2 regions of the Streptomyces sp. CNZ287 genome follow, and region 1 is predicted to be linked to the other one. Evidence: riboswitches for the same ligand, from Rfam matches in the RefSeq annotation. Region 1 holds a riboswitch; the other holds the start of a gene.
The links. Region 1 has a riboswitch for glycine ahead of gcvT (glycine cleavage system aminomethyltransferase GcvT). Riboswitches for the same ligand answer to the same signal wherever they lie in the genome.
Positions count from the first base shown of each region.

Region 2: linked by a shared signal. The riboswitch ahead of gcvP (aminomethyl-transferring glycine dehydrogenase) and the one ahead of gcvT (glycine cleavage system aminomethyltransferase GcvT) in region 1 are both predicted to bind glycine.

Region 1 is NZ_VISV01000024.1:39,738-54,934, reverse strand. Features, by position in the region: gene FB457_RS31405 (trimeric intracellular cation channel family protein) at 1-507, opposite strand, end outside; gene FB457_RS31400 (ABC transporter ATP-binding protein) at 535-1,779, opposite strand; gene FB457_RS31395 (ABC transporter ATP-binding protein) at 1,776-2,873, opposite strand; gene FB457_RS31390 (ABC transporter permease) at 2,870-3,877, opposite strand; gene FB457_RS31385 (ABC transporter substrate-binding protein) at 3,953-5,683, opposite strand; gene FB457_RS31380 (ABC transporter permease) at 5,800-6,798, opposite strand; gene FB457_RS31375 (enhanced serine sensitivity protein SseB C-terminal domain-containing protein) at 7,169-7,969, opposite strand; gene FB457_RS31370 (enhanced serine sensitivity protein SseB) at 8,102-8,875, opposite strand; gene FB457_RS31365 (hypothetical protein) at 9,007-9,606, shown strand; gene FB457_RS31360 (AAA family ATPase) at 9,654-10,217, opposite strand; glycine riboswitch at 10,382-10,480, shown strand; glycine riboswitch at 10,481-10,598, shown strand; gene gcvT (glycine cleavage system aminomethyltransferase GcvT) at 10,629-11,762, shown strand; gene gcvH (glycine cleavage system protein GcvH) at 11,865-12,239, shown strand; gene FB457_RS31345 (serine hydroxymethyltransferase) at 12,296-13,579, shown strand; gene FB457_RS31340 (L-serine ammonia-lyase) at 13,704-15,101, shown strand.
Region 2 is NZ_VISV01000002.1:562,429-577,625, forward strand. Features, by position in the region: gene FB457_RS06625 (mannose-1-phosphate guanyltransferase) at 1-183, shown strand, start outside; gene FB457_RS06630 (DUF881 domain-containing protein) at 265-1,158, shown strand; gene FB457_RS06635 (small basic family protein) at 1,155-1,487, shown strand; gene FB457_RS06640 (DUF881 domain-containing protein) at 1,847-2,683, shown strand; gene FB457_RS06645 (double zinc ribbon and FHA domain-containing protein) at 2,840-3,664, shown strand; gene ftsR (transcriptional regulator FtsR) at 3,698-4,420, shown strand; gene FB457_RS06655 (bifunctional nuclease family protein) at 4,474-4,947, shown strand; gene FB457_RS06660 (MerR family transcriptional regulator) at 5,159-5,707, shown strand; gene FB457_RS06665 (DNA polymerase IV) at 5,822-7,192, shown strand; gene FB457_RS06670 (PRC-barrel domain-containing protein) at 7,237-7,623, opposite strand; glycine riboswitch at 7,776-7,872, shown strand; gene gcvP (aminomethyl-transferring glycine dehydrogenase) at 8,051-10,948, shown strand; gene FB457_RS06680 (DUF5999 family protein) at 11,073-11,279, opposite strand; gene FB457_RS06685 (hypothetical protein) at 11,537-12,121, opposite strand; gene FB457_RS06690 (glutamate-cysteine ligase family protein) at 12,578-14,071, shown strand; gene FB457_RS06695 (substrate-binding domain-containing protein) at 14,200-15,197, opposite strand, start outside.

The DNA.
Region 1 (15,197 bases):
GGCCACCGCGCCGACCAGCGCCGGCACCGCGTACATCTCCCGGTCCCAGCGCAGCAGCGACGGCACCTCCCCGGCGAGCAGGTCGCGCACCACGCCGCCGCCGGCCGCGCTGGTGAGGCCGAGGACGGCGGCGGAGGTGAGGCCGAGCCCGTACTCGTACGCCTTGAGCGTGCCGGTGACGCAGAACAGCCCCAGTCCGGCCGCGTCGAAGACCATGACCGCGCTGGTGATCCGCTCCACCTCGGGGTGGAGGAAGACGACCAGCAGCGCGGCGACCAGCGGCGTGAACAGATACCCCGGCTCGGTGAACGCGGCCGGCGGGACCGCGCCGATCACCAGGTCCCGCAGCAGCCCGCCGCCGAGCCCGGTGGCCAGCGCGAGCACCGCGATGCCGAAGACGTCGAAGTTCTTCCGCACCGCGAGCAGCGCGCCGGAGATCCCGAAGACGAAGATCCCCGCGAGATCCAGCCAGTGCTGCAGGGACGGGGTGAACAAGTCGTCGGACACCACGCCCCCGATTTACTCCGGCACGTCCTACTTCTTGTCCTCGGGCGCCTGGTCGGGCGCGTTCTCCGGGTGCCAGCAGGCGGTGCGCCGGCCGGGCTTCAGCTCAAGCAGCGGCGGCTCCTTGGTCTTGCAGACCTGGGTGGCCTTCCAGCAGCGGGTGTGGAAGCGGCAGCCGAGCGGCGGCGAGATCGGCGAGGGCACGTCGCCGTTGAGCAGGATCCGCTCGCGCTGCTGCCGGCGCTTGGTGTCCGGCACCGGCACCGCGGACATCAGCGCCTTGGTGTACGGGTGCAGCGGTTCCTGGTACAGGCTGGTGCGGTCGGCCAGTTCGACGATCTTGCCCAGGTACATGACCGCGATCCGGTCCGAGACGTGCCGGACGACGGACAGGTCGTGGGCGATGATCACGTAGGTGAGGCCGAACTCCTGCTGGAGGTCGTCCAGGAGGTTGACCACCTGCGCCTGGATCGACACGTCCAGCGCCGAGACCGGCTCGTCCGCCACGATCAGCTTGGGCTGCAGGGCGAGCGCGCGGGCGATGCCGATGCGCTGCCGCTGGCCGCCGGAGAACTCGTGCGGGTAGCGGTTGTAGTGCTCGGGGTTGAGCCCGACCCGCTCCAGGATCCCCTGGACCTCCTTCTTCACCCCGCCCTCCGGCCGCACCTTCTGCAGCTTGAAGGGGGCGCCGACGATGGTGCCGACGGTGTGCCGCGGGTTCAGCGAGGAGTACGGGTCCTGGAAGATCATCTGCACGTCGCGGCGGAGCGGGCGCATCTGGCCCGTGCTCAGGTGCGTGATGTCCCGGCCCTGGAACTCGACGGTGCCGCCGGTGGGCTCCAGCAGCCGGGTGATCAGCCGGCCCATGGTGGACTTGCCGCAGCCGGACTCCCCGACGACGCCCAGGGTCTCGCCGGGCAGCACGTCGAAGTCGATGCCGTCCACGGCCTGCACCGCACCGACCTGGCGCTGCATCAGGCCCTTGCGGATGGGGAAGTGCTTGGTCAGCCCGGAGACCTTCAGCAGCGGCTCGGTGCCGGCGGCGGGCTTCTTGCGCAGCCGCGCGCCCGGAACGGTCGCGGTCGCCTTCGCCCCGCCGGCGTCGGCCGGGCCGGCCGCCGCGGCGCCGGTCTCCTTCCCGTCCCCCGCTGTGGGGGCACCCCCGCCAATGGGGGTATCCCCGCCAGTAGGGGCGTAGCCGGCGGGGGAGGGGGCGTGGCCGGCGGGGGGGCTCGCCTTGCCGTCCTTCTTCTCGGGCACAGCCTCGTCCTTCACAGCTTCGGCGCAATCTCTTCGGTGTAGATGCGCTCCCGGTCTTCCTGCCGCAGGTGGCAGGCGGCGAAGTGGCCGGTGCCGACTTCGCGCAGCTCGGGCCGTACGGTGCGGCTGGCGTTGTCCGCGGGCACGTCCGCGTACGGGCAGCGGGGGTGGAACGCGCACCCGCTGGGCACGTTGATGAGGCTCGGCGGGCTGCCCTTGACCGGGATGAGCCGGTCCGTGGCCTCGCGGTCGATGCGCGGCATGGAGCCGAGCAGGCCCCAGGTGTACGGGTGCTGCGGCCGGTCGAAGATCTGCTCGGCCGAGCCCCGCTCCACGCACCGGCCGCCGTACATCACCACGATGTCGTCGGCCAGTTCCGCGACCACGCCGAGGTCGTGGGTGATGATGATGACCGCGGAGCCGAACTCCTTCTGCAGATCCCGGATCAGGTCGAGGATCTGCGCCTGCACGGTGACGTCGAGCGCGGTCGTCGGCTCGTCGGCGATGAGCAGTTCGGGGTTGTTCACCAGCGCCATCGCGATCATCGCGCGCTGGCGCATGCCGCCGGAGAACTGGTGCGGATAGTCGTCGACGCGCTTGTCGGGCTGCGGGATGCCGACCCGGTCGAGCATCTCGATGGCCCGCTTGCGCGCGGTCTTCTTGTCGACGTCGTGGTGGACCCGGTACGCCTCCACGATCTGGTACCCGATCTTGTAGTACGGGTGCAGCGCGGAGAGCGGGTCCTGGAAGATCATCGACATCTCCCGGCCGCGCAACCGGCGCACCGCGTCGGGCTCCGCGGAGAGCAGTTCCTGCCCGTTGAGCCAGATCTCGCCGGAGATCTGCGCCCGCCGGCGCTTGCCGTACTGCCCGGCGGTGTGCAGGCCCATGACCGCCAGCGAGGTGACGGACTTGCCGGAGCCCGACTCGCCCACGATGCCGAGGGTCTTGCCCTTCTCCAGTTGGAAGGAGAGCCCGTCGACGGACTTCACCACGCCGTCGTCGGTCGGGAAGTGGACCTTGAGGTCCCGGATGTCCAGGAACGCCGACGCGTCGGCGGCGGCCGGTACCGGCTCGCCGACGGCGCCCGTCTTCGTCAGACCGGTCACGAGACCCTCACCCTCGGGTCGATGGCGGCGTACACGAAGTCGACCACCAGATTGCAGATCACGATGAAGAAGGCGGCGAACAACGTCACGCCGAGGATCGGCGGCAGGTCGTTCTCGTTGATGGACTGCACCGCCCAGGAGCCGACCCCGTTGAAGGAGAACACCGTCTCGGTGATCACCGCCCCGCCGAGCAGCAGCGCGAAGTCCATGCCGAAGATGGTCACGATGGGCGTCAGCGCGGAGCGCAGTCCGTGCCGGGCGATCACCACCGGCTCCTTCAGGCCCTTCGCGCGGGCGGTGCGGATGTAGTCCTCGCCCATGGTCTCCAGCATCCCGGCGCGCGTGAGTCTCGCATAGAGCGCGGAATAGAGGAACGCCAGGGAGAACCAGGGCAGCATCAGCCCCTGGAACCAGCGCACCGGATTGTCGGTGAGCGGTGTGTACTCGTTCGGGAAGATCTGCCAGTGGTAGACGAATAGCGCCAGCGCGACGGTGCCGGTGAAGAACATCGGCAGCGAGACGCCCGCCAGGGCGATGCCCATGGCCGCACGGTCGAAGATCGACCCCGGGCGCAGCGCCGAGATCACGCCCGTCGTCACCCCGGAGATCAGCCACAGCACGGCGGCACCGATGGCCAGCGAGGCGGTGACCGGCAGCCGGTCCATCATCTCCGGCCAGACCTCCACGTGCTTGCGGAAGGAGTAGCCGAGGCAGGGCGCGTTGCACTGCGACGGGTCGGGGCCGAAGTTGAACTCCCGGCCGGCGAAGATGCCGCGGATGAAGTCCCAGTACTGGACGTAGACGGGATCGTCGAGGCCGAGGTTCTTCTTGACCGCGTCGATGGTCTTGGGGTCCGGGCTCTTGCCGATGTACTGCGCGGCGAGCTGGTCGGGGGTGCTGCCGGCGAGCCGCGGCAGGACGAAGAAGATGGCGTAGGTGATGGCGCTCACGACGAACAGCAGCACCACTGCGGCCATCAGCCGCCGGATGAGATACGCGAACACGAGGGCGTGCCTTCCACGGTCCGGGCGGCGCGGGCGGTGCCGGTGAGGGCACCGCCCGCGCAGCCGGTGGGGATGCTACTTCAGGCCGAGGTTCAGGTAGTCGTACTGACCGCTGAACGCCTGCGAGACCACCAGGTTGGTGAGCTGGTCCGAACGCTGGTGCAGGACCTTGAAGTAGGAGAGGGGCACGATGGCCGCCGTCTCCAGCATCTTCTTGTCCACCTCGGCGTACGCCTTGGCGCGGGCCGCCTTGTCGGGGTTCGCGATCGAGTCGTCCAGGAGCTTGTTGATCTCCGGGTCGTCCAGGTACGAGATGTTCGTGTTGCCGGACTCGCCGAGCGCGCCGCCGTTGGCGATCTGCTGCAGGAAGCCGTAGCCGCTGGGCCAGTCGGAACCCCACTGCATCATGTACAGACCGGCGTTGTTGTCCTCGGTCCACTTGCGGGAGCCCGCGAAGTCGGTGAAGTACTTGCCGCCGGGGAACTTCTGGATCTCGGCGTTGATGCCGACCTTCTTCAGGGCCGCCTGGATCGCGGTGGCGTTGTCGATCTCGTCCTGCCGCTCGGTGCGTGCGGTCAGCACGGTGTCGAACCCGTCGGGCTTGCCGCACTCCTTCAGCGCGGCCTTGGCCTTCTCGACGTCGCCCTTGTTGCCCTCGGTGGCGTACGGGTCGTCGTACGCCTCGTGGCTCGGGACGTCCGGGGGCAGCGCGGTGGTGGCGATGTCACCCTTGGGCTCACCGCCGAGCGCGCGCATCGAGGAGTCCTTGTCGACGGCGAACTCCACGGCCTTGCGGCAGTTGACGTCGTCGAAGGGCGCGAGCTGGGTGTTCATGGCCAGGTAGGTGAGCCGGCCACCGGTCGGGTTGTCGATCATGTTGGACTTGTCCCGCAGGAGCTGGGACTGGGTCTGACCGGTGACGCCGAGGGCGTCGAACATGATGTGGGTCTTGCCGGCCTCGATGTTCTTGTCGATGGTCTCGGCGTTGACCTTGAACCGGATCTCGATCTTGTCCGGGAGCTGCTTGCGGATCTTGTCCGTCTTGGGGTCCCACTGGTCGTTGCGGACCAGGGTGGCGGACTTGTCCAGGTCGAAGCTCTCGAACTTGTACGAGCCGGAGGAGACGATGTTCTTCTGGTAGTCCGAGCCGTTGTCCTTGTCCCGCGGCACCGGCGCCGTCTGGGTCATGGCCACCAGGTAGTCGAACTCCTGGAACGCCTGGTCGAGCTTGAAGACGATCGTGTGGTCGTCCGGGGTCTCGATGGACGAGATGCCCTCTTCGCTCTTGTCCTTGTACGGACCCTTGTAGTCGTCCGGGTTCTTCAGGTACTGGGCGAAGTAGTTCGGGCCGAGGGAGAGCACGTCGCGGGCGTAGTTGCTCCGCTCGACGGCGTACTTGACGTCGCCGGCCGTGATCTCGGTGCCGTCCTCGTACTTGACGCCCTTCTTGATCTTGTACGTCCAGGTCTTGCCGCCGTCGGTGGCCTCACCGGGACCCTCGGCGAGGTCCGGCACCGGCTCCGCGGCCTGCGCGCCCGGGCCGGGGGCGTACGTCATGAGGGAGCGCGCGTACAGGCGGCTGAAGTTCCACACGTAGCCGTAGTACGTGTTGCCCGGGTCCATCGAGTCCGGCACGTCGGCGGACTCGTAGACGAGGGTGCCGCCCTTCTTGTCGGAGGCGTTGAGGACCTTATCGATCGCCGCGTTCGCGGCGGCGCCGCCGCCCTCGCCGTCCGAGGAGTCGTCGTTGCCGCCACCGCCGCAGGCGGAGACGGTCAGCGCGACCGAGACGGCAACCGCGAGCATGGCGGCTGATTTCGACCTGAGTTTCATGGTGAGGCGTTGCCCCCTGGTTCGGAGTGATGGGACGAGAGCGGGAACGGCGGGTGCCGCGCCCAGGCTGCTTCTTGGGGTCATCGGTGTCATCGGCGGCCCTTGGGATCGAGTGCGTCCCTGAGCCCGTCGCCCAAGAGGTTGAAGGCCAGCACGGACAGGAAGATCGCCACGCCCGGTACGACCATGAACATCGGATCGACCTGGTAGTAGTCGATCGCGCTGCTCAGCATGCCGCCCCAGGAGGCCTGCGGCGGCTGGATGCCCACGCCGAGGAAGCTGAGCGCCGCCTCGAAGAGGATGTTGGTCGGGATCAGCAGGGTGGAGTAGACGAGGATCGGCCCCACCAGGTTCGGCAGCAGCTCCCGGAAGAGGATGAAGGGGCCGCGCGCGCCCAGGCTCTTCGCGGCCTCCACGAACTCGCGTTCGCGGAGGCTGAGCGTCTGTCCGCGGACGATGCGGCCGATGTACGGCCAACTGAAGAAGCCGATGACGAAGATCAGCACGCCGATGTGGAGTTGCAGCCCCTTCAGCCCGAACGCGCCGCCCTGCAGCGCGGCGGAGATGGAGATGGCGAAGAGCAGCACCGGGAAGGCCAGGAACGTGTCCATGGTCCGGCTGATGATCGTGTCCGCCCACTTGCCGTAGTAGCCGGCGATCACGCCGAGGACGGTGCCGATCACGACGGCGACCAGCGTCGCGCCGAAGGCGACGAGCAGCGAGACCCAGGAGCCCTCCAGGATCCGGGTGGCGATGTCGCGGCCGAGCCGCGGCTCCACGCCCAGCGGGTGGTCCCAGCTCATGCCGCCGAAGGAGCCGTACGGCGTGGCCAGGGAGGGGTCGACGAGGTCCTGGTTGAGCTTGTTGGGGTCGAGCCCGAAGACCGACTGGATCGGCCGGGAGAGCGCGGCGATCAGGATGAGGAGCACCACGACGACGCCGCCGGCCATGGCGACGCGGTCGCGCTTCAGCCGCATCCAGGCGATACGCCCGAGCGAACGGCCCTCGATCCGGCTCTTGTCCACGCCCTCGACGAGAGCTTCCGGCGTCGCCTCGGTGGCGCCGGTGGTCTCGATAGGTGCCGTCATGTTGTGGGGACCCCTCTCGAGCGGCGGCGTCCCGCCGTCGTCTGCCGCGGTAGCGGCTCAATCGCTTCGCTGGTGCAAGTCATGCCGTGGTGCCGTGATCCGTGGTGCCGTCGTGCCTGGTGCCCGTACCGGGTGATCGTGAAGCGCTGCCGTCGCACAGGGGAACGACAGCTTCCTGCGGGGGGAGTCTTCAATGCGCCTGCGATCACTCGCCAGACCCCAAGGGGAATGGATGCGCAAACGTGATGCGAAGCAGTGGATAACCGTTATCCGGACATCCGACCGCCGCTGAGCGGATCTTCACCGGCCCGATATCGGGATAGTACGGATATAACGGAGTCGGACGGGAGGGTCCTGCGGGGCCGGCGGCTCAGAACTGCGGGGCGGGTCCCGGCTGCCAGCCGGACTGCGGGGCGCCGCCCGCGGAGTGCGGCGGCGGGTAGCCGTAGCCGGCGGGCGGGGCGGCCGGGCCGCCGCCGTAGGCGCCGCGGTCGAAGAACGGCCGGGAGTTCGCCCGCATCCACATCGCGACCGGGTCGTGGTCGTCGGCCAGCGCCACCGTGGAGACCGCCAGGCCCGGGGGCACGGCGGCCACGGACTCCTGCATCATCGACTGCGCCGCGGCGACGGACTGCGCGCCCGTGTCGTACAGGTCGATGCCGATGGCGAGGTACGGCTCGCCGAGCACCGGCTGCACCCAGGCGCGGCAGAGCGTGCGCACGGCGGGGGTGCGGTGGGCGGTCTGGCCCAGCAGGGCGTAGAACTGCGCGACGTCCACGACCGGTTCCGCGATCCGCAGCGGGCCCGCGGGCAGCCGGTCCAGGCCCGTGGCCACCCGGCGCAGGTCGAGCCAGGGGACGCCGACGCCGCCGCCCGCGGCGTGCGGGTCGAGCCAGAGGCCCCAGCGGTCGGGGTAGAGCGCGGCGGCGATCTCCGCCCCGGCGACGGGCTCGTGGGCGCCGGCCCAGCCGCTGGCGGCCAGCTCGCGGTCGGAGCTGAAGCAGGGCGCGTAGGCGTGGCCCTCGATCTGCATGCTGCCGTACTGCGCGTCGGGCGAGTCGGGGCGGCCCTGCCAGAGCAGCATCCACACCTGCCCGGCGGCCAGCGCGGCGAGCAGCGCCTCGTACGCGTCGTACCTGCCGGGAGCCACCTCGCGGACCAACTGGTCCACACCCGCTCCCGGCGCCCGCCCGCTCGCGCCCCCGTTCACCCTGGGCCCCAACCCTTCGTCTCGGCTCCCGCCGCTCCCGGGCACGCGTGTACGCCCGGAAAGGTCATCAAACCAGCTTAGAGCCTGACCGCGTCAGCCGACCCGGATGTAGAACGGCTCGACCTTGGCCCGCATCCAGGTGATCACCGGGTCCACCGCGGCGTCGAGGAAGACCAGTTGGACCTTCCACGGCACCGGCTGCGCGCCCAGCGCGCGGCCCAGCGCCTCCACCGTCGCCTGCCTGCTCTCGTCGTACGTGTCCAGCAGCTCCACCCCGATGTAGAGCTGCACCGCACCGCCCTCGACGCTCGCGAGCCCCCGGCGCGCGCTGCGTACCACCCCGATCCGCTCGAACTCCTCCCGCGCGACCGCCAGGAAGTCCACCGGGTCGTCCTGCCAGTCCGGCGTGAACAGCCGCACCCGGCCGCCGCGCGCCTCCCCCGGCAGCCGCGCCGCCCCGCGGTCCCGGCACAGCTCCGCGACCGCCGCGGGCGGCAGCGGCACGCCGACCGTGCCGCCGGGGTTGACCGCGATGCCGACCTGCGGCGGCAGCCCGCGGGCGAACTCGCGGGCGGGCGCGACGGTGAACGACATGTGGGAGCCGCTGACCCGCAGGAACTCCTCCTGCGAGGAGAACACCGGCACGTACGGCGCGCCGCCTATCTCGGTCGTCGGCACGGGGAGCGAGGGGCTGTCGGGCCCGCCGCCCGCGGGCAGCGGCACCCAGAGGCTGCTGCGGCCCAGCACCTCCAGCAGCCGCGGGGCGGCCTGCGGGTTGCCGAGCGAGGCGGCGAGCACCTCCTCCAGCTCGTTGCCGGGGAAGCCGCCCGTGGCGGGGGGCTGCGGGGAGCGGTAGTCGAAGCTCATCGGGACCAGCCAACTCTCGGGGGATGAACGTCGGCACCCTAACGGCTGCGAGCGCTCGCGGGCGAAGCCCGCACCTGCCCACGGTGGAGTCCCCTCACCCTCATGACCTCGCGACAGGGAGCCCGTTTTCCATGCGTACGAACCGAATGGCCGGCCTCGCCGCCACCGTCGTCCCCGCCGTCGCCGGCGGCGCCCTCGTGCTCGGCATGGCCGGGCCCGCCGCCGGGGACGGAGCCGGGGGCGGGCACCCCGGCGGCAGGACCGCGGCCTCCGCCCCGGCCCTCACCGACGTCGACCCCTCGACGCTGCACCTGCTGGGGGAGCTCGGGCAGCTCACCGCCGCCACGGCCAGGACCGTCGAGCAGGTCCGGCAGGCGGTCGCCGACGGCGGCCGGCAGAACCCGCGCACGCTGCCCGACGTGCGCGCGCACCTGGACGCGGTGGGCGCGGCGGCGGGGACCAAGGGCACGGTGAAGTCGATGAAGGCGCGGGAGACGACCGCCCTGGCGCAGGCCGTCGGCTCGCTGCGGGAGGAGCTGGCCCGCCTGGTACGGGCCGGCCGGGCGGGCGACCGGGCGGCGGTGGCCGAGCGGTCCCCGGTGACCGTGACGGCGCTGGTACGGGTCCTCTCGGCGACGGCGGCCAGCGGGCTGGTGCCGGCGGGGCAGGTGCCGCAGACGCCGCCGAACGCGGCGGTACCGCCGAAGCTGCCGGCGCGCTCCGGCGCGTAGCGGTCCCGGCGCGGGGCCGGTCCCGGCGCGCAGCCGCCCGCCCGGGCTCAGCCGAAGCTGATCGAGCGCAGCGTCCCGGTCGCCTCGCCGTCCAGTACCAGCACCGAGTGGCAGCCCTCCGCCGGCTGCCCGGCGCTCGCCCAGTCCAGCAGCCTGCGGTGCGCCCACCGGTGGCGGGCGAAGGCGTACCGCGAGACCGCGCGCCCGCGCCGCGCCTGCCGCTCCCGCGCCACGGCCGCCGGCACGTCGAGCACCACGACGTGCATCCCGCGCCCGTGCCGCCTGGCCTGCCTGGTCAGCCACCAGCGCACCCACGGCAGCGTGCCGCAGTCGTGCACGACGAGGCTGCCGCCCGCGCGGACCGCCAGGCGCAGTCGCGCGTAGTGGTCGATGCGGACTAACGGCCGGTAGAGGGCGTACGGCAGCCGCCTGCCCAGCTTGCGCGCCCAGCGCTCGCGCACGTACTGCGAGTCGATCAGCCGGACCGCGGCGGGCGGCTGCGTGCGGCGCATGAGCGTGCTCTTGCCGCTGCCCGGCAGCCCGGAGATCACGACGATGTCCCCCTCCGGATATCGAAGCCGTTCTCTGGAGGCCGCCTGCTCCACCGTCACGCTGCCTCCCACGCCCCGCACCGCCGCCTCTTGCCGTCCACAAGCCTCGCAACAGCGGCGGGACTCGACAAGGACGCAACGGAAGGCGGCCTCCCACTTCTTCCCCTGTCCCGCGGTCGGGGGCGCGTGCAATGATGGCCCCCGCCAACTGCATACCGGCCGTTCGAACCCGCGCGGGAGAGTCCCGGTGCCTCGTCGCACCGGGCGCCGAAGGAGCAAGTCCTCCCTTGAATCTCTCAGGCACCAGTCACCGCGCGGGCGAGGCAGATCTGAAAAGCGGGCGTGCCCGGCCGAGCGCCGGCGCCGCCCCACCCAAGGTGCAAGCCACGCTCCCGCGGGGTCGTGGCGAACCTCTCAGGTTCCGATGACAGATGGGGAGGACACGACCACCCCCTGTCCGGGAGCCTGACGATGACCACTGAGAGCCCTGCACCGCGCCGTACCGCGCTCGACGCCACGCACCGCGCCCTCGGCGCCACCATGACCGACTTCGCCGGCTGGGACATGCCGCTGCGCTACGGCAGCGAGCGCGAGGAGCACGTCGCGGTGCGCACCCGCGCCGGCCTCTTCGACCTCTCCCACATGGGCGAGATCGCCGTCACCGGCCCGCAGGCCGCGGACCTGCTGGACTACGCCCTGGTGGGCCGGCTCTCCGCGGTGCGCCCGGGCCGCGCCCGGTACACGATGATCTGCCGCGAGGACGGCGGCATCCTCGACGACCTGATCGTCTACCGGCTCGCCGACGAGGAGTACATGATCGTCGCGAACGCCGCCAACGCCCAGGTCGTCCTGGACGCCCTCGCCGAACGGGCCGCCGGCTTCCCGGGCGCCGGGGTGCGGGACGACCGGGACGCGTACGCCCTGATCGCCGTGCAGGGCCCCAGGTCGCAGGAGATCCTGGGCCGGGTCACCGACGCGGACCTGGCCGGCCTGAAGTACTACGCGGGCCTGCCCGGCACCGTCGCCGGCGCGGACGCGCTCATCGCCCGTACCGGCTACACCGGCGAGGACGGCTTCGAGCTCTTCGTACGCCCCGCGGACGCGGCCGCCGTCTGGGCGGCGCTCACCGCGGCGGGCGCGGACGACGGCCTGGTGCCGTGCGGGCTCTCCTGCCGCGACACCCTGCGTCTGGAGGCCGGCATGCCGCTCTACGGGCACGAGCTGACGACCGCGCTCACGCCCTTCGACGCCGGGCTCGGCCGGGTCGTCAAGCTCGACAAGCCCGGCGACTTCGTCGGGCGCGAGGCGCTCGAAGAGGCCGCCGGGCGCGCCGCGGCGGAGCCGCCGCGGGTGCTGGTCGGCCTGGTCGCCGAGGGCCGGCGGGTGCCGCGCGCCGGGTACGAGGTGGTGGCCGGCGGCCGGCGCATCGGCGAGGTCACCTCCGGCGCCCCCTCCCCCACCCTGGGCAAGCCGATCGCGATGGCGTACGTGGACGCCGCGCACGCCGGTCCCGGGCCCTCGGCGGCCACCGGCGTGGGCGTCGACATCCGCGGCAGCCACGAGCCGTACGAGGTCGTCGCCCTGCCGTTCTACAAGCGCCCCTGACCGGCTCCGCGAGAGCCACCGGCCCCTTCCCGCGGCAGTCCCCCGACCGCGCCACCAGCGCCCCTTTACGCCTCTGACGTCCCGATCCTGGAGAATCGCCTTATGAGCAACCCTGAGCACCTGCGCTACAGCAAGGAACACGAGTGGGTCGCGACCGCCGACGGCGTCGCCACCGTCGGCATCACCGCCCACGCCGCGAACGCGCTGGGCGATGTCGTCTTCGTCCAGTTGCCGGACGTGGGCGCCGCGGTCACCGCGGGCGAGCCCTGCGGCGAGCTGGAGTCGACGAAGTCCGTCTCCGACCTCTACGCGCCGGTGACCGGGGAGGTCACCGAGACCAACCAGGACGTCGTGGACGACCCGGCGCTGGTGAACTCCGGCCCGTTCGAGGACGGCTGGCTCTTCCGGGTGCGCGTCTCGGCCGAGGCCGCCGACCTGATGTCCGCCGCCGAGTACACCGAGTTCACCGCGGGCTGAGCTCCGCCGCCGCAGCCCCGCCCGACCGCGTCCCTCTTCTTTCCCCGGAAGGTCCCATGTCCCTTCTGAACGGCTCGCTCCACGAGGTCGACCCCGAGGTCGCCGCCGCCGTGGACGCCGAACTCAAGCGCCAGCAGTCCACCCTCGAAATGATCGCCTCGGAGAACTTCGCCCCGGTCGCCGTGCTGGAGGCGCAGGGCTCGGTCCTCACCAACAAGTACGCCGAGGGCTATCCCGGCCGCCGCTACTACGGCGGCTGCGAGTACGTCGACGTCGCCGAGGAGCTGGCCCGCGAGCGGGTCAAGGCGCTCTTCGGCGCCGAGGCGGCGAACGTCCAGCCGCACTCGGGCGCGTCGGCGAACGCGGCGGCGATGTTCGCGGTGCTCAAGCCGGGCGACACGATCCTGGGCCTGGACCTGGCCCACGGCGGGCACCTGACCCACGGCATGAAGATCAATTTCTCCGGCAAGCTGTACGACGTCGCCGCCTACCACGTCGACGCCGAGACCGGCCAGGTCGACATGGCCGAGGTCGAGCGGCTGGCCAAGGAGCGGCGGCCGAAGCTGATCATCGCCGGCTGGTCGGCGTACCCGCGGCAGCTCGACTTCGCCGGCTTCCGCCGGATCGCCGACGAGGTCGACGCGCTGCTGATGGTCGACATGGCGCACTTCGCCGGTCTCGTGGCCGCGGGCCTGCACCCCAACCCCGTGCCGTACGCGGACATCGTCACCACCACGACGCACAAGACCCTCGGCGGCCCGCGCGGCGGGGTCGTCCTCTCCCGCCAGGCCCTCGCCAAGAAGATCAACTCGGCGGTCTTCCCCGGCCAGCAGGGCGGCCCGCTGGAGCACGTGATCGCGGCCAAGGCGGTGTCCTTCAAGATCGCCGCGTCCGAGGAGTTCCGCGAGCGGCAGCGGCGCACGCTGGACGGCGCCCGGATCCTGGCCGAGCGGCTGCTGCGGGACGACGCCCGCGCGGCCGGCGTCTCGGTGCTCTCCGGCGGTACGGACGTCCACCTGGTCCTGGTCGACCTGCGCGCGTCCGAGCTGGACGGCCAGCAGGCCGAGGACCGGCTCCACGAGATCGGCATCACCGTCAACCGCAACGCGGTCCCGGACGACCCCCGCCCGCCCATGATCACCTCCGGCCTGCGCATCGGCTCGCCCGCGCTGGCCACCCGCGGCTTCACCGCCGCGGACTTCGAGGAGGTCGCCGACGTCATCGCGGAAGCCCTCAAAGCACCCCTCACCCGCTGGGGTTCCGACGATCCGAAGACGGCCGCACTCGCCGCCCGGGTCACGGCCCTGGCGCAGAAGCACCCGCTGTACCCCGGCCTGTAGCCCGTACGGCCCGGCGGCCCGCCGCTTCGACGCGGCGGGCGGCCGGGCCCGGGGCCGTACGCGCAACCCGTCACCACCCGCACCACGCACGCGCACGCCCCACGCAAGGACAAGGGAGTCCCGAGTGGCCATCTCCGTCTTCGACCTCTTCTCGATCGGCATCGGCCCGTCGAGCTCGCACACGGTCGGCCCGATGCGGGCCTCCCGGATGTTCGCGCGCCGGCTGAAGAACGAGGGCCTGCTGGCCCACACCGCCGCCGTACGCGCCGAACTCTTCGGCTCCCTGGGCGCCACCGGCCACGGCCACGGCACCCCCAAGGCCGTGCTCCTCGGCCTGGAGGGCCACTCGCCGCGCACCGTCGACATCGAGTGGGCCGAGGGCGAGGTGGAGCGCATCCGCGCCACCGGGCGGCTGCACCTGCTGGGCGCCGAGATAGGGCGCGACCACGAGATCCCCTTCGACGCCTCCGCCGACCTCGTCCTGCACCGGCGCCGCTCGCTGCCGTACCACGCGAACGGCATGACGCTGGCCGCGTACGACGCGGACGGCGGGACGCTGCTGGCGAAGACCTACTACTCGGTGGGCGGCGGCTTCGTCGTCGACGAGGAGGCGGTCGGCGAGGACCGGATCAAGCTCGACGACACCGTGCTGAAGCACCCGTTCCGTACCGCGGACGAGATGCTGCGCCGCACCCGCGAGACCGGCCTGTCGCTCTCCTCGCTGATGCTGGAGAACGAGCGCGCCTGGCGCACCGAGGCGGAGATCCGCGCCGGGCTGCTGGAGATCTGGCGGGTCATGCGCGACTGCGTCGCCCGCGGGACCAGCCGGGAGGGCATCCTCCCCGGCGGCCTGAAGGTCCGCCGCCGCGCCGCCGGCGAGGCCCGCCAGCTCCGCGCGGCGGGGGACCCGGCGGCGCACGCGATGGAGTGGGTCACCCTCTACGCGATGGCGGTCAACGAGGAGAACGCCGCCGGCGGCCGCGTCGTCACCGCCCCCACCAACGGCGCGGCGGGCATCATCCCCGCGGTCCTCCACTACGCGGCGGACTTCGTACCGGGCAGGGACAGCCGCGCCGGGGAGGAAGACACCGCGGTCCGCTTCCTCCTCGCGGCCGGCGCGATCGGCATGCTCTTCAAGGAGAACGCCTCCATCTCCGGCGCGGAGGTCGGCTGCCAGGGGGAGGTGGGCTCCGCCTGCTCCATGGCCGCGGGCGGCCTCGCCGAGATCCTCGGCGGCACCCCGGAACAGGTCGAGAACGCCGCCGAGATCGGCATCGAGCACAACCTGGGCCTGACCTGCGACCCGATCGGCGGCCTGGTCCAGATCCCGTGCATCGAACGCAACGGCATGGCGGCGGTCAAGGCCATCACGGCGGCCCGCATGGCACTGCGCGGCGACGGCCAGCACTTCGTCTCCCTCGACAAGGCCATCAAGACGATGAAGGAGACGGGTGCGGACATGAAGGTCAAGTACAAGGAGACGGCCCGCGGCGGCCTCGCGGTCAACGTGGTGGAGTGCTGAGGGAGTTGGCGAGTGCCTTTCCGGCGGCGCCGCCAACTCCCCCTTTTCCGCCCGCAATCCGGCGGCGATCCGGAAAACGTCCTTTCCCCTTGGGCA
Region 2 (15,197 bases), on a different contig from region 1:
GGCTCCCGCGAGGTCGACACCACCGACGGCGTACGGGTCGTGGAGCCCGACGGCCGCTGGGTGCTGGTGCTGCCGGACCGCGCCGAGGCGGTCACGCACCTGTGGGCCGAGGGACCCGACCAGGCGTCCGCCGAAGCCCTGCTCGACGAGTGGGCGGCGGTCGTCGACGGGAGCGGCGACTGACGCGGGCACAGCGGAGCGAGAGTTCACCCAACCCAGGGGTCGCGGCACCATAGGGGCTCCCGGCGTGCAACGATGTCCGGCATGCCGCAGCAGCCCCCCGAACGGAGCAGCGCACCGGCACGCCCCCGTCCGGACGCCTCCATGTCGCTGCTGACCCGGCTGATGGATCACAGCCTGGACGACGGGTACGCCGAGGCCGCCGCGCGCCACGGTGCCCGCCCGCGCGGCGAGCGGCTTCCGCAGCGCCTGCGCGGGCGGGCCTGGCTCGCCGCCGGCCTGGTGCTGACCGCCCTCGTCCTCACCGTCGGAGCCGCCGAGGCGCGGATCGAGGCACCCGACCTCGCCCGGGAGCGCGAGGAGCTGATCGAGCGGGTCGAGGACAGGACCGCCGCGGCGGACGACCTCGACCGCGCGGTCGAGCGACTGCACGGCGAGGTGGCCGACCGGCAGCGCGAGGCGCTGGAGGAGAACGGCAGCGACCAGGCGGCGCTGCTCGCGCTGCTGGCCGGCGCCGCCGAGGCCCGGGGCCCCGGCGTACGCCTCGTGGTGGACGACGCCGCCGACGCGGGCACCGGCGCGACCGGCGGCCCCCGCAGCTCCACGAGCTTCGCCGACGACGGCCGGGTGCGCGACCGCGACCTGCAGCGCATCGTCAACGGCCTCTGGCTCGCCGGCGCCGAGGCCGTCTCCGTCAACGGCCGCCGGCTCACCGCCTTGTCCGCGATCCGCGCGGCCGGCGACGCCATCCTCGTCGACAACCGCCCGCTGGCGCCGCCGTACACGGTGCTCGCCATCGGCGACGGCGAAGCCCTCCTGGAGCGGTTCCGGGAGAACGCCGACGGCCACTACCTGGACGTACTCCGGGACAACTACGGCATCAGGGCCGGGGTCTCCGCACGCGACGACCTCCGGCTGCCGGCCGCCACCGGCCTGTCCCTACGCCACGCAGAACCGAAGGAGAACAACCCCTCGTGATCGCCGTACTGGGCCTTGTCGCGGGCATCGTCATGGGCCTCGTGGTCCAGCCCGTGGTGCCGGCGGGCCTGGAGCCGTACCTGCCCATCGCCGTCGTCGCCGCGCTCGACGCGGTCTTCGGAGCGCTGCGGGCCATGCTCGACGGGATCTTCGACGACAAGGTCTTCGTGGTGTCGTTCCTGTCGAACGTCGTCGTGGCCGCGCTGATCGTCTTCCTCGGCGACAAGCTGGGCGTCGGCGCGCAGCTCTCCACGGGCGTCGTGGTCGTCCTCGGAATCCGGATCTTCTCCAACGCCGCCGCCATCCGGCGGCACGTCTTCCAGGCGTGATGCCCGTGTCCGACGAGACTCCGCCGAAGTCCCCGCGCCCGGGCGACCCGCCCGCCGCGTACCCGCAGGGCACGCCGGGCGTACCGCCCACACCGCCGCGCCCGCCCGCGCCCCGGCACCAGCCGCCGCGGCACGCCTCGCGCGAGCACCCGCCGCCGCGCCACCCGCGCGACCAGCCGCCGCGCAAGCCGCCACCGCAGCGGCCGGAGCCGCCGCAGCAGAGGTCCGAGGGGCCGCAGCCGCCCGTACAGCGGCCGCCGGCCCAGCAGCCGCCCCGGAAGCCCCGGGCGCAGCAGCCTCCGGGTCAGCAGCAGCCTCCCGGGCAGCCGCGCCCCCCGGCGCCGCAGCAGCGTCCGCCCATGCAGCGGCGGCCACCCGCGCCGCAGCTCCCCGGCCCTCCTGCGCCGCCCGAGCGCACCGCGCCCGCCGAGCGCTCCGCGCCTCCCGAGCCGTCCTCCCCGCCCGAGCCGGAGCTGGGCGCCGGCCGGCGCCGCCTGGTCGACGCCGTGTGGCCGCTCCGGCTGACCCGCTCGCAACTGATCGTCGCCCTGCTGCTGTTCGTCCTCGGCCTGGGCCTGGCCATCCAGGTCCGCTCCACAGGAGAGTCCAGCGCGCTGCGCGGCGCCCGCCAGGAGGACCTGGTACGGATCCTCGACGAGCTGGACGACCGCACCCAGCGCCTCGAAGACGAGCGGGAGCGGCTGGAGGACCAGAAGGCGGAGCTGGAGAACAGCTCCGACCAGGCGGAGGAGGCGCGCCGCCAGACCGAGGCCAAGGAGCGCCAGCTCGGCGTGCTGGCCGGCACGGTCGCCGCCGAGGGCCCCGGCATCGAGATCACCGTCCGCGGCCCCGAGGGCGCCGTCGAGGCGGACATGCTGCTGGACACGATCCAGGAGCTGCGCGCGGCCGGCGCGGAGGCGATCCAGATCAACGGCGTACGCGTGGTCGCGGGCACGCACTTCGCGGACGCCGGCGAGAGCGACGTGGAGATCGACGGCCGCCGGGTCTCCCAGCCGTACGTCTTCCGCGTGATCGGCCGGGCCGAGGATCTGGAGCCCGCGCTGAACATCCCCGGTGGGGTGGTTCAGACCATGGAGGAGGAGCAGGCTACGGTGTCCATCGAGCCCCGGGACACGGTCCTCGTGGACGCCTTGCGGCGGGAGAAGCGGCCTGACTACGCTCGGTCGTCGTCGTGACCTCAAGGTTACGGGGGGTCGACGCATCGGCTGCGGTCGCGTAGGGGAAACTGTCCGGGGGTTGTGGACGTTCAGTGAATGTCCGGTGCCGCTGATGCGCGTGTCGAGTGACCTGCTCGTACACGGGCCTGTCCGACGGTCAAGGGGAAATCGCCCGTGAAGTTGTTCGCTAAGTTGTTCGGGAGGGGCTCGGCGGATCGGCCGGGCCGGCACCGCGCCGCGTCCCAGGGCGGCGAGGCCGGCGAGCGCGCCTTGTACCGGGATCAGGCGCCTCCGCCGCCCGGCGACATTTCGGGTGGTCAGGGCGAGTCTTATGTTGACCCTGCCGCGTCGGGCCGCATAGGTTTCGGGGAACCGTCAACCTCAAGTGCGGGTGGAGGGTTCGCCCCCGGCTCGCATCCGCCCGACGCCGCTGCGGGCGCTCCGCAGCAGGAGGCACAGTCCATGGACCTGCCGGTATGCAACAGGTGCGGGGCCCGGAACGCCCAAGCGAGCCGGTTCTGCTCCAACTGCGGCGCCCCGCTGCGGGCCGGTGTGGCCGAGCGTCCCTCGGAGACCACCACCACGATCTCCATCTCGGGCATCGAGGCATACGAGGCCGAGGTCGCCAGCGGCGGGCAGACGCTGCCGCCGCTGTCGCCCGAGGCGCAGGCGGCCGTCGACGCGCTGCCGCCCGGCTCCGCGCTGCTCGTCGTCCGCCGCGGCCCCAACTCCGGGGCGCGCTTCCTGCTGGACAGCGAGCTGACCACCGTCGGGCGCCACCCGCAGAGCGACATCTTCCTGGACGACGTCACGGTCTCCCGGCGGCACGTGGAGTTCCGCCGGACCCCTGACGGCCGGTTCTCGGTCGCCGACGTCGGCAGTCTCAACGGCACGTACGTCAACCGCGAGCGGATCGACGAATTCGAGCTGACCAGCGGGGACGAGGTGCAGATCGGAAAGTTCCGGCTGGTGTTCTTCGCCAGTCGGCGCGCCGCCTGACGGCGGGGAGCACACGACCACGGGACGGAAGCGATGGGCGACACCCCGAGGGGCGGCACCGCCGCTCCGGAAGCGGACCGGCCGGACCGACGCCGGGCGCGCGACCGGCACTTGAGCATCGGGGGCGTCCTCGCCGTGCTCCGCGAGGAGTTTCCCGAGGTCACCATCTCCAAGATCCGCTTCCTGGAGTCGGAGGGCCTGGTGGAGCCGCAGCGCTCGCCGGGCGGCTATCGCAAGTTCGGCGCCGCGGACATCGAGCGGCTGGCCCGGATCCTGCGCATGCAGCGGGATCACTACCTGCCGCTCAAGGTCATCCGTGAGCAGTTGGATGCCGACCCCGTGGCCGGCGCCGGGACCGGGGCCTCCGCCGTCGCGGAGGCCCCGCACGATCCCCGTATCGACCGGGAGACGCTGCTGCGCACCGCCGCCGTCGGCGAGGACGAGCTGGCGTCCTGGGAAGAATTCGGTCTGGTCGCCCCGGACGCCGACGGGCTCTACGACGCGGACGCGGCCTCGGTCGCCCGCCTGGTGGCCGAGCTGGGGAGCTACGGGGTGCAGGCGCGCCACCTGCGCGGCCTCAAGGCCGCCGCGGACCGCGAGGCCGGCCTCGTCGAACAGGTCATCGGCCCGCTGCGGCGGCACCGCAGCCCGCAGACGCGGGCCCACGCGGAATCCACCGCCGAACGGCTGATCGAGCTGTCCGCGCGGCTGCACACGACCCTCGTACGGTCCTCACTGCGGGTCGCCGGCAACTGACCGGTCCCGTGCTCGACTACCCAAAACCGCCGGGGTCGGCCTAGGGTTGCTGTGTGAACGAGCTCGACGTTGTGGGTGTCCGGGTGGAAATGCCCTCGAACCAACCGATCGTTCTCCTGCGTGAAGTGGGCGGCGACCGGTACCTCCCCATCTGGATCGGTCCTGGGGAGGCGACGGCGATCGCCTTCGCGCAGCAGGGCATGACCCCCGCGCGCCCGCTGACCCATGACCTGTTCAAGAACGTGCTGGACGCGGTCGGCCAGGAGCTGTCCGAGGTCCGGATCACCGACCTGCGGGAGGGCGTGTTCTACGCCGAGCTGGTCTTCTCCGGCGGCGCCGAGGTGAGCGCCCGCCCCTCCGACGCCATCGCGCTCGCGCTGCGTACCGGCACGCCGATCTACGGCAGCGAGGGCGTGCTCAACGACGCGGGGATCTCGATCCCGGACGAGCAGGAGGACGAGGTGGAGAAGTTCCGCGAGTTCCTCGACCAGATCACGCCCGAGGACTTCGGTACGAACCCCCAGTGAGAGGCGCCCCCCGGTAGCCCGCCCGGGCCTACCGTACGGGTGCCGTCGGCTAAACCACCCGTAGGGTGATGAGCACCCGGCGTGCCCCGTGTGGCGTTCGTTGACGCGCCCGGGGCGACTGCCTACCGTCGGGTGGCAGGTCTGGGAGCGGGAGGTCGGCGTGGTGGTCACGGACGGCGGGAGATGGGCCGGCGGGGGCGGAGCGGTGCCGCTGTACGGGCACGGTGCGGAGCCCGCGAGGCGGCCGCAGGCAGCGTCCGCGGCCCCGGACGAGGTCGGCTACCGGGGACCGGCGGCGTGCGCCGCGGCCGGCATCACGTACCGCCAGCTCGACTACTGGGCCCGCACGGGCCTGGTGGAGCCGAGCGTCCGGCCTGCGAACGGCTCGGGCGCCCAGCGGCTCTACGGCTCCCACGACGTCGTCGTCCTCAAGATCGTCAAGCGGCTGCTGGACGCCGGGGTCTCGTTGCAGAGCATCAGGACGGCCGTGCGCCACCTGCGCGCCGCGGAACCGGCCGGGCTGCGGCGGATGACCCTCATCAGCGACGGCGCCACGGTCTACGAGTGCACGTCACCCGACGAGGTCGTCGAACTGCTCCAGGGCGGCCAGGGGATCTTCGGGATCGCCGTCGGCGTGGTCTGGAGCGACGTGCAGGCGGCCCTCGCGCAGTTGCACGCGGAGCACATCGACACCGGCGAGACGCTGGTCGGGCAGAACGCGGCCGACGAGCTGGCGCGCCGCCGCAGCCGCGCCGGCTGATGCCCCTCCGGCAGCCTTGCCGGCGGCGTCCCGCGCCCGGCCCGTACGGCGCCGTCACGGTCGCCTGACGACCGCTGCGGGGCCGATGTCGTACCCATGGGGGACCATCACCGTGTGAGAAGCGCGCCGTCGGTCCTGCACCTGGACATGGACGCGTTCTATGCCGCCGTCGAGCAGGCCGCCAAGCCGAGCCTCCAGGGCAAGGCCGTGATAGTCGGCGGCCTCGGCCCCCGCGGCGTGGTGGCCACCGCGTCGTACGAGGCCCGGGTCTTCGGGGTGCACTCGGCCATGGCCATGGGCATGGCCCGCAGGCTCTGCCCGAACGCCGCGTTCCTCATCCCCCGCTTCCGGCTCTACCAGCAGGTCAGCGGCCAGGTCATGGCACTGCTCAGGGAGCTGTCGCCGCTGGTGGAGCCGCTGAGCCTGGACGAAGCGTTCGTCGACCTCGAAGCCGGCGGCACGCCCGCGGAGGAGGGGGCGTGCCGGGACGTGGCGCGCCGGCTGCGCGCCGGCATCCGTGCCGCCACCGGCCTCACCGGGTCCGTCGGGCTCGCCGCCTCCAAGATGCTCGCCAAGGTCGCCTCCGAGCTGGCCAAGCCCGACGGGCTCGTCGTGGTCCCGCCGGGCGGCGAGCGGGCGCTGCTCGGGCCGATGAACGTGCGCACGCTGCCCGGCGTCGGCCCGGCGACGGCGGACACGCTGCGCCGGGCCGGGATCACCACGGTCGGGGAGGTCACGGACGCCGGCGAGGACGAGATGGTGCGGCTGCTGGGCAAGGCGCACGGCACCGGGATCCACGTGATGGCGCTGGGCCTGGACGCGCGGCCGGTGGTCGCGGACCGGGACACCAAGTCCGTCTCCGTCGAGGACACCTTCGACGTCGACCTCACCGACCGGGTCCGGATCCGCACCGAGGTCGAGCGGCTGGCACGGCGGTGCGTGACGCGGCTGCGCGGCGCGGGGCGCTCCGGCCGCACGGTGGTCCTCAAGGTCCGGAGGTACGACTTCTCCACCCTCACCCGCTCCGAGACCCTGCGGGGGCCCACGGACGACCCGGCCGTGGTCACCGAGGCGGCGCTGCGGCTGCTGGACAGCGTGGAGACGACCGCGGGCGTGCGGCTGCTGGGCGTCGGCGTGAGCGGGCTCGCGGACTTCACGCAGGAGGACCTGTTCGCGCAGGCCGGTCAGGCGCCGGAGGTGCAGCACGGTCCGGTGGACGCCGACGGTCCGGTGGCGCTGCCGCCGCCGGAGCCGCCCCCGCCGCCCGCCCCGGCGGAGCCGGAGCCGGCGGCGCCGCACTGGCTGCCGGGGCTGGACGTGCGGCACGCGGAGCACGGCCCCGGCTGGGTGCAGGGCAGCGGCGTCGGCCGGGTCACGGTGCGGTTCGAGGTGCCGGGCTCGGCGCCCGGGCGGGTGCGCACGTTCGCCGCGGACGACCCGGCGCTTGTGCCCGCGGACCCGCTGCCGCTGGTGCCGGGCGGCTGACGCCCGCCGGCCGACGCCCGGCGGCCCGGATGCTCCTATGGATGTCAGTCGTCGGAGCCGGCGACCTCGCCGAAGTCCCGGTCCTGCGGCTGCTGCGGCCGGGTCTTGGCGACCTCGGGCGGCAGCGTCATGCCGTAGTGGTGGTAGAGCTGGAGTTCCTGCTCGGGGGAGAGATGCCGGCCGACGCCGAAGTCCGGCGCGTCCTTGATCAGCTCCCGTTCGTACGGCACCCGCAGCCCTTCGTCCGCCAGCTCGCTCGGCCCCAGCGGCACGAACGCGTCCCGGTGGAAGAGACCCGTGCGCAGCGCAGCCCACTGCGGGGCGCCGGTGGCGTCGTCGAGGTACACCTCGTCGACGGTCCCGAGCTTGTCGCCGTTGCTGTCGTACGCGCGCACGCCGATCAGGCTCCGGGGGTCGATGTCGGTCTGCACGGTGCCTCCCACGTCTCGTCACAGCTCCGCTGCCTCCACGTAACGGCACAACCCGGCCCGCGGCCACTCGGCGGGCGCCGCCCGGGCGCACGGGAGCCGGTGCCCGCGCCGGGATGCGCGGGGGCGTGCGCTGGTACGCTGATCGTGGCTGCAGACCCCGTGCGGGAGAGTCCTCCGCCCGCCAGCCGGAGGCGCCGAAGGAGCAACTCCTCCCCGGAATCTCTCAGGCCCCCGTACCGCACGGACGAGGTCACTCTGGAAAGCAGGGCGGGCCGCCGCGCGGCCCCTCCTCACCGACGGTGCAAGCCGCGCCGCGCCCGGTCAGGGCGTGCCGGTGAAGCTCTCAGGTCCGGATGACAGAGGGGGAGGCCGTACGGGTGCCCGGCCCAGGGGCATCCGCGAAGGTCCGCGCGACCAGGAGGCCCCTTTGTCCGAGACGAACGCCCACCGCATCCCGCTGTCCGCCCTGGAGCGCGGCACGCCCTTCGAGCAGCGCCACATAGGACCGGACGCGGGCGACCGGGCCAAGATGCTCGCCCAGGTCGGCTACGGCTCGCTGGACGAGCTGACGGAGGCCGCCGTACCCGGCTCGATCAAGGGCACCGGCGCGTTCACGCTCCCCGCGGCCCGCTCCGAGGCCGAGGTGCTGGCCGAGCTGCGCGGCCTGGCGGCGCGCAACGAGGTGCTCACCTCCATGATCGGCCTCGGCTACCACGGCACCCACACGCCGCCGGTCATCCTGCGCAATGTCATGGAGAACCCCGCCTGGTACACGGCGTACACCCCGTACCAGCCGGAGATCTCCCAGGGCCGTCTGGAGGCGCTCCTCAACTTCCAGACCGTCGTCTCCGACCTCACCGGGCTGCCCACCGCCGGCGCCTCCCTGCTCGACGAGGGCACGGCCGCCGCCGAGGCGATGGCCCTCTCCCGGCGCGTCGGCAAGGTCAAGGACGGCGTCTTCCTGGTCGACGCCGACACCCTGCCGCAGACCGTCGCCGTGCTGCGCACCCGCGCGGAGCCGACCGGCGTCGAGGTCGTCGTCGCGGACCTCGCCCGCGGCATCCCCGCCGAGGCCGCCGAGCGCGGCGTCTTCGGCGTGCTGCTGCAGTACCCAGGCGCCTCCGGTGCCGTACGGGACCTCACGCCCGTCATCGAGCGGGCACACGAGCTGGGCGCCGTCGTCACCGTCGCCGCCGACCTCCTGGCGCTCACCCTGCTGACCTCGCCCGGGTCGCTCGGCGCCGACATCGCGGTCGGCTCCAGCCAGCGGTTCGGGGTTCCGATGGGCTTCGGCGGGCCGCACGCCGGCTACATGTCCGTACGCGAGAAGTTCGCGCGCAGCCTGCCGGGGCGGCTCGTCGGCGTCTCCAGGGACACGGACGGCGCGCAGGCGTACCGGCTGGCCCTCCAGACGCGCGAGCAGCACATCCGCCGCGAGAAGGCCACCAGCAACATCTGTACCGCGCAGGTGCTGCTCGCCGTGATGGCGTCGATGTACGCCGTCTACCACGGCCCCGAGGGCCTGGCGGCCATCGCCCGGCGCACCCACCGCTTCGCCGCGGTCCTCGCCGCGGGCCTGCGCGCCGGCGGCGCCGACGTGGTGCACGACGCGTTCTTCGACACCGTCACCGTCCGTGTCCCCGGCCGGGCCGCCGAGGTGACCGCACGCGCCCGCAACGCAGGCGTCAACCTCCGCCTCGCCGACGCCGACCACGTCGGCATCTCCTGCGACGAGACCACGGTCCGCGAGCACCTGGCCGTCGTCTGGGACGCCTTCGGTGTCCCCGGCCGGGACGTCGGCGAGCTGGACGCCGCCACCGCCGACGCGCTGCCCGCCGGTCTGCTGCGCACCGACGAGTACCTGACCCACCCGGTCTTCCACCGGCACCGCTCCGAGACCGCCCTGCTGCGCTACCTGCGCACGCTCGCCGACCGGGACTACGCGCTGGACCGCGGCATGATCCCGCTCGGCTCCTGCACGATGAAGCTCAACGCGACCGCCGAGATGGAGGCCGTCACCTGGCCCGAGTTCGCCGGGCTGCACCCCTTCGCGCCCGCCGACCAGGCCGCTGGCTATCTGACCCTGATCCGCGAGCTCGAGGAGGGCCTGGCCGCCGTCACCGGCTACGACAAGGTCTCCCTGCAGCCCAACGCGGGATCGCAGGGCGAGCTGGCGGGCCTGCTGGCGGTACGGGCGTACCACCGCGCCAACGGCGACGAGCGCCGCACCGTCTGCCTCATCCCGTCCTCCGCGCACGGCACCAACGCCGCCTCCGCGGTGATGGCCGGCATGAAGGTCGTGGTCGTGAAGACCGCGGAGAACGGCGAGGTCGACGTGGACGACCTGCGCGCGAAGATCGGGCAGTACGGCGACGAGCTGGCCGTGCTCATGGTCACCTACCCCTCGACGCACGGCGTGTTCGAGGAGCACATCACGGAGATCTGCGACGCCGTGCACGCCGCCGGCGGCCAGGTGTACGTGGACGGCGCCAACCTCAACGCGCTCGTCGGCCTGGCGGGACCCGGGAAGTTCGGCGGCGACGTCTCGCACCTGAACCTGCACAAGACGTTCTGCATCCCGCACGGCGGCGGCGGCCCCGGTGTCGGCCCGGTCGCCGTCCGCGAGCACCTGGCCCCGTACCTGCCGAACCACCCGCTGCAGCCCGCCGCGGGCCCCGGGACGGGCGTGGGCCCGGTCTCGGCGGCGCCGTGGGGCTCGGCCGGGATCCTGCCGATCTCGTGGGCGTACATGAAGCTCATGGGCGAGGACGGGCTGCGCCGTGCCAGCCAGGTCGCGGTGCTCGGCGCCAACTACGTGGCCAAGCGGCTGGAGCCGCACTTCCCGGTGCTGTACACGGGTCCCGGCGGGCTCGTCGCGCACGAGTGCATCGTCGACGTACGGCCGCTGACCAAGGCGACGGGCGTGTCCATCGACGACGTGGCCAAGCGGCTGATCGACTACGGCTTCCACGCCCCGACGATGTCGTTCCCGGTGGCCGGGACGCTGATGATCGAGCCGACCGAGAGCGAGAACCTGAGCGAACTCGACCGGTTCTGCGAGGCGATGATCGCGATCCGGCGGGAGATCGAGCGGGTCGGCACGGGGGAGTGGGACAAGGACGACAACCCGCTGGTCGGCGCGCCGCACACCGCGGCGCAGCTCGCGGGGGAGTGGAAGCACCCGTACGGGCGTGCGGAGGCCGTCTTCCCGGCCGGGGTGACGCCCGCGGACAAGTACTGGCCGCCGGTGCGCCGGATCGACGGCGCCTACGGCGACCGGAATCTGGTGTGCTCGTGCCCCCCGCTGGACGAATACGACGACTGACGTACGCCCGCGCGCGTACGGCACCCGGCCCGGCGCCCCCGCGCCGGGCCGGCGGCGTGCGGAGCGTGCGGACGGCCGCGGGAGCCCGCCGGCGGGCGGCGGCCGGTGCCGCCGCCCGGGCAGGTCAGGCCGCGGCGGTCACGTCGTCGGCGTTCGGCGGCCGGTGCGGCGCGATGATCCGGCCGTCGGGCAGCAGCTCGCCGGTGTCCTCGAACAGCAGAACGCCGTTGCAGAGGAGGCTCCAGCCCTGCTCCGGATGGTGCGCCACCGGGCGCGCCGCCTCCCGGTCGGTGGACTGGGCGGTGGGACAGGGTGGCTGGTGCTGGCACATGGCTGGGTACTCTCGCCGTTTCGTGGTCTCGGTCCTGCGGTCTGCAGATGTCATCGCCGCCCCCGTGTCGACTCGTTCCCCAACCAGTGTTCCCCCGCGCGCGTCAATTCGCAGGGATTTACCGGCAGGTGGTCTCCGGGGCAGAAGACGCATCACCCTCGCGGGCGGTTGCTCGGTGCCGGACCATCCTTTCGGGGGGTGCACCGGCGGGGAGTGGACTAGTCCACAGCGGTGATCAGACCGTGACCTCGCCGTGATCAGGCGGAGGAGCCGAGCAGCCGCACGCCCGCCAGCCGGTCGCGCAGCGCGGGCAGCAGATCGCCGGCGCGGTGCGCGCGGTGGGCCCGGATGCCGGGCGGCGCGGGCGCCAGCGGCACCAGCAGATCCGCCGGGTCGACCGTGCCCGACTCGGCCGGCGCGGTGACGTCGGCGCGCAGCCAGAGCGTCACCATGTACAGCTCGGGTACGGACAGCAGCCGCGGCTGCAGCAGGGCGGGCAGTGACTCGGCCTGGCGCAGGGCACGTTGGGTGGAGGCGACGTACGGGCCCTCGGAGAAGTGCGAGAACGCCCAGCCGTCCGGGGTGATCCGCGCCTCCGCGGCGGCGACGACGCGGCCCTCGGCCGCGAGGTGGAACCGCCAGCCGGTGAGCGCCGCGCGCGGTGTGCCGTCCGCGGCGCCGACCCCCGCCAGGACGTGGACGGGCAGCGCGTCCGTCGCGTCCGCCGGGCTCCCGGACACCGGCGCGAGCGCACGGGTCCCGCGCACCGCCGTCGGGGACTTCAGCGCGGCGTTGACGCTGCGCAGAGCCGGGGAGGGGGGCGTAAGGACGCTGAGCGGCATAGGGGTCGCCTACTTTCGACAGACGTGGAGCAGAGCAGGGGGCAAGATGCGGACGGCGCTGTCTGCTAGCGGGGTCAGAGGGGACCGCATCCGTGTAAGGGGGCGCCAACTCTCTGCCTCGTTCGCGAATTTTATACGACTCCCGGTAGGAGTCCTTCCGCCTAGCCGTCCGGGTGAATTCCGCAAGAGGATTCTCGGTCGCATATCCGCTGGTCTTTCCGGAACATCAGCGAGAATCACCTGGCGGGCGCGGTAACGGCCGGCACCCGGGGTCGGCCGGATCTCGCCGGGGATTGCGGCCGATCGGCGGGCGGTGGCGCGCGCGCCCGGCGGTGTGCGGTCGGAACGACGCCGTCCGGCGGGGCGGTCAGCGTAGCCGACGACACGGCGGCTGCGGGCGTCAGGGTACCCGCGTCTGGGCATCATCCCGGGCAGCCGAGCCGAGGAGGAACCTCGATGGGCGAGAAGGTCGTGGCCGGCGGGTTCGACCTGTCCGACCGCCGCCGCTATCGGCAGCGGCTCCGCGAGTGTCTCGTGGGGCTGGAGCGACTGCTGGAGGAGAAGAGATTCGACCGCCCGCAGAACCTGATGGGGCTGGAGATCGAGTTGAATCTCGTCGGTGCGGACGGCATGCCGCAGATGATGAACACGGAAGTGCTGGAGCGCATCGCGAGCCCCGACTTCCAGACCGAGCTGGCCCAGTTCAACCTGGAAGTCAATATCGCGCCCCACCGGCTCGCCGGCCGGGTGCTCGACCAGCTCGCGGAGGAGCTGCGGACCGGGCTGTGGTACGCGGACCGGCAGGCGCGCGAGGTGGGCGCCGGGATCGTGATGATCGGCATCCTGCCGACGCTGACCGCCGCCGACCTGGTCTCCGGCAACCTCTCCGAGGTCGACCGCTTCCACCGGCTCAACGAGCAGATCCTCGCGGCCCGCGGCGAGGAGATCCACCTCGACCTGCGCGGGGTGGAGGAGCTGACGTACACCACCGGCTCCATCGCCTCCGAGGCCGCGTGCACCTCCGTCCAGATGCATCTCCAGGTCACCCCCAGCCGGTTCGCGGACGTCTGGAACGCCTCGCAGGCGGCGGCGGCCGTGCAGGTCGCGCTCGGCGCCAACGCGCCGTTCGTCTTCGGCCGGGAGCTGCTGAGCGAGTCGCGGCCCGAACTCTTCCTCCAGGCCACCGACACCCGGCCGCCGGAGTACCGCGCGCAGGGCGTGCGCCCGCGCGTCTGGTTCGGCGAGCGCTGGATCACCGAGCCGCTGGAGCTGTTCGAGGAGAACCTCCGCTACTTCCCCTCGCTGCTGCCGCTCTGCTCCGCGGAGGACCCACTGCGCGTCCTGGACGAGGGCGGGGTGCCGGAGCTGTCGGAACTGGTGCTCCACAACGGCACCGTCTACCGCTGGAACCGGCCCGTGTACGACCTCGCCGGCGGCGTCCCGCACCTGCGGGTCGAAAACCGGGTGCTGCCCGCGGGGCCGACCGTCACCGACGTCGTCGCCAACGCGGCGTTCTATTACGGCCTCGTGCGCACCCTCGCCGACGAGCAGCGGCCCGTCTGGGGCCGGCTGCCCTTCGACGGCGCGGCGGCCAACTTCGCCGCCGCCTGCCGGGACGGGATCGACGCCACGCTCGTGTGGCCGGGCAGGCGGCGGCTCGGCGGGGTCGCGCGGGTGCCGGTGGCCAAGCTCGTACGGGACGAACTGCTGCCGATGGCCGCCTCCGGGCTCGACGCCTGGGGCGTCGACCCGGCCGACCGGGACCGCTACCTCGGGGTCATCGAGGAGCGCTGCCGGCGCCGGGTCAACGGGGCGTCGTGGCAGGCGGCGGCGTTCCACCGGGCGCTGGGGCGCGGGCTGGACCGGGGGGCGGCGCTCGCGGAGATGACGCGGCGCTACGTGGAGCTGACGCGTACGGAGGAGCCGGTGCACCGCTGGCCGGCGGACTGACGCGGGGCCGGGTCGCGGAGGCGGCGGGCCGGGCGCGCAGGGCCGGCGCTTCGGCGCGTACGGCCTGCGCCCCGGCCATGGGTGCTGCGCCCCGGTCCGTACGGGTCATCCCCCCCGGCCCGCACGGCTCAGGACAGCGCCGCCTTCGCGCCGGCGTCCGTCACCGCCCGCAGCAGCACCGCGTGGATCTCCTTCGGGTCCGTCACCCGGTACGACTCGCCCCCGACGGCTTCCGCGATCCGCCCGCACGCCTCGATGTCCGCGTCCGGGCCGATGCCGATCGCGATCAGGCCCACCGGCCGCTCCGGGTCCGCGGTCTTCCGCAGCCGCGCGGCGAGATCCGCCGCGGAGATGCTGCCCGGGTCCTCGTTGGTGCCGTCGGTGAGCAGTACGACCGCGTTGAAGCGGCCCGGCGCGTACTCCTTGACCTGCCGCTCGTACGCCGCAAGCGCCGTGTCGTACAGGCCCGTCGCGCCGTCCGGCACCGGCTGGAGGCTGCCGAAGGCGCTCGCGAGAAGCTCGCGGTGGCTGGCGCCGTCGTCGGTGCGCTGGGCCAGCCGCGTGGTGCCGGTGACCTCCTCGTAGTCCTGCTCGCCTTCGAGCCGGGTGGAGAACCGCCACAGGCCGATCTCGTCCTCGCCGGTGAACTGGGAGAGCGCCTGGATGAGTGCGTTCTTCGTGACGTCCATCCTGGTCTGCCCGGCCTCGCCCGGGACCAGCTCGCCCATCGAGCCGGAGACGTCGACGACCGTCGTCAGCCGGGCGCTCTGCACCGTGACCGTCCACATGCCGAGGACCGAGGCGACCTCGTCGGGGGCCGGCGCTTCGGCGGGCGGGGCGTCGAAGGGCTGCGGGGCGGCGCCGCCTGCGGCCATCGCCAGGTCCGCGTCGAGGCGGCCGTCGGGGGCGCGGAAGCCCTGGCGGCGCAGCTGGTCGGTGGTCTTGCCATCGGTGAGGAGCCGCTGGAAGCGGCTGGCGGCGCGGACCCGGTCCATCGCCATGGCGTCGTTGTCGACGATCGTGTACGGGTAGTCGAGCGCGACCGTGCCGCCCTCCGGGTAGAACATGTCGAGCCGCCCGCCGGTGCTCGCGCCCGCGTTGTGGCGGAAGGCGGCCTGCTCGGAGA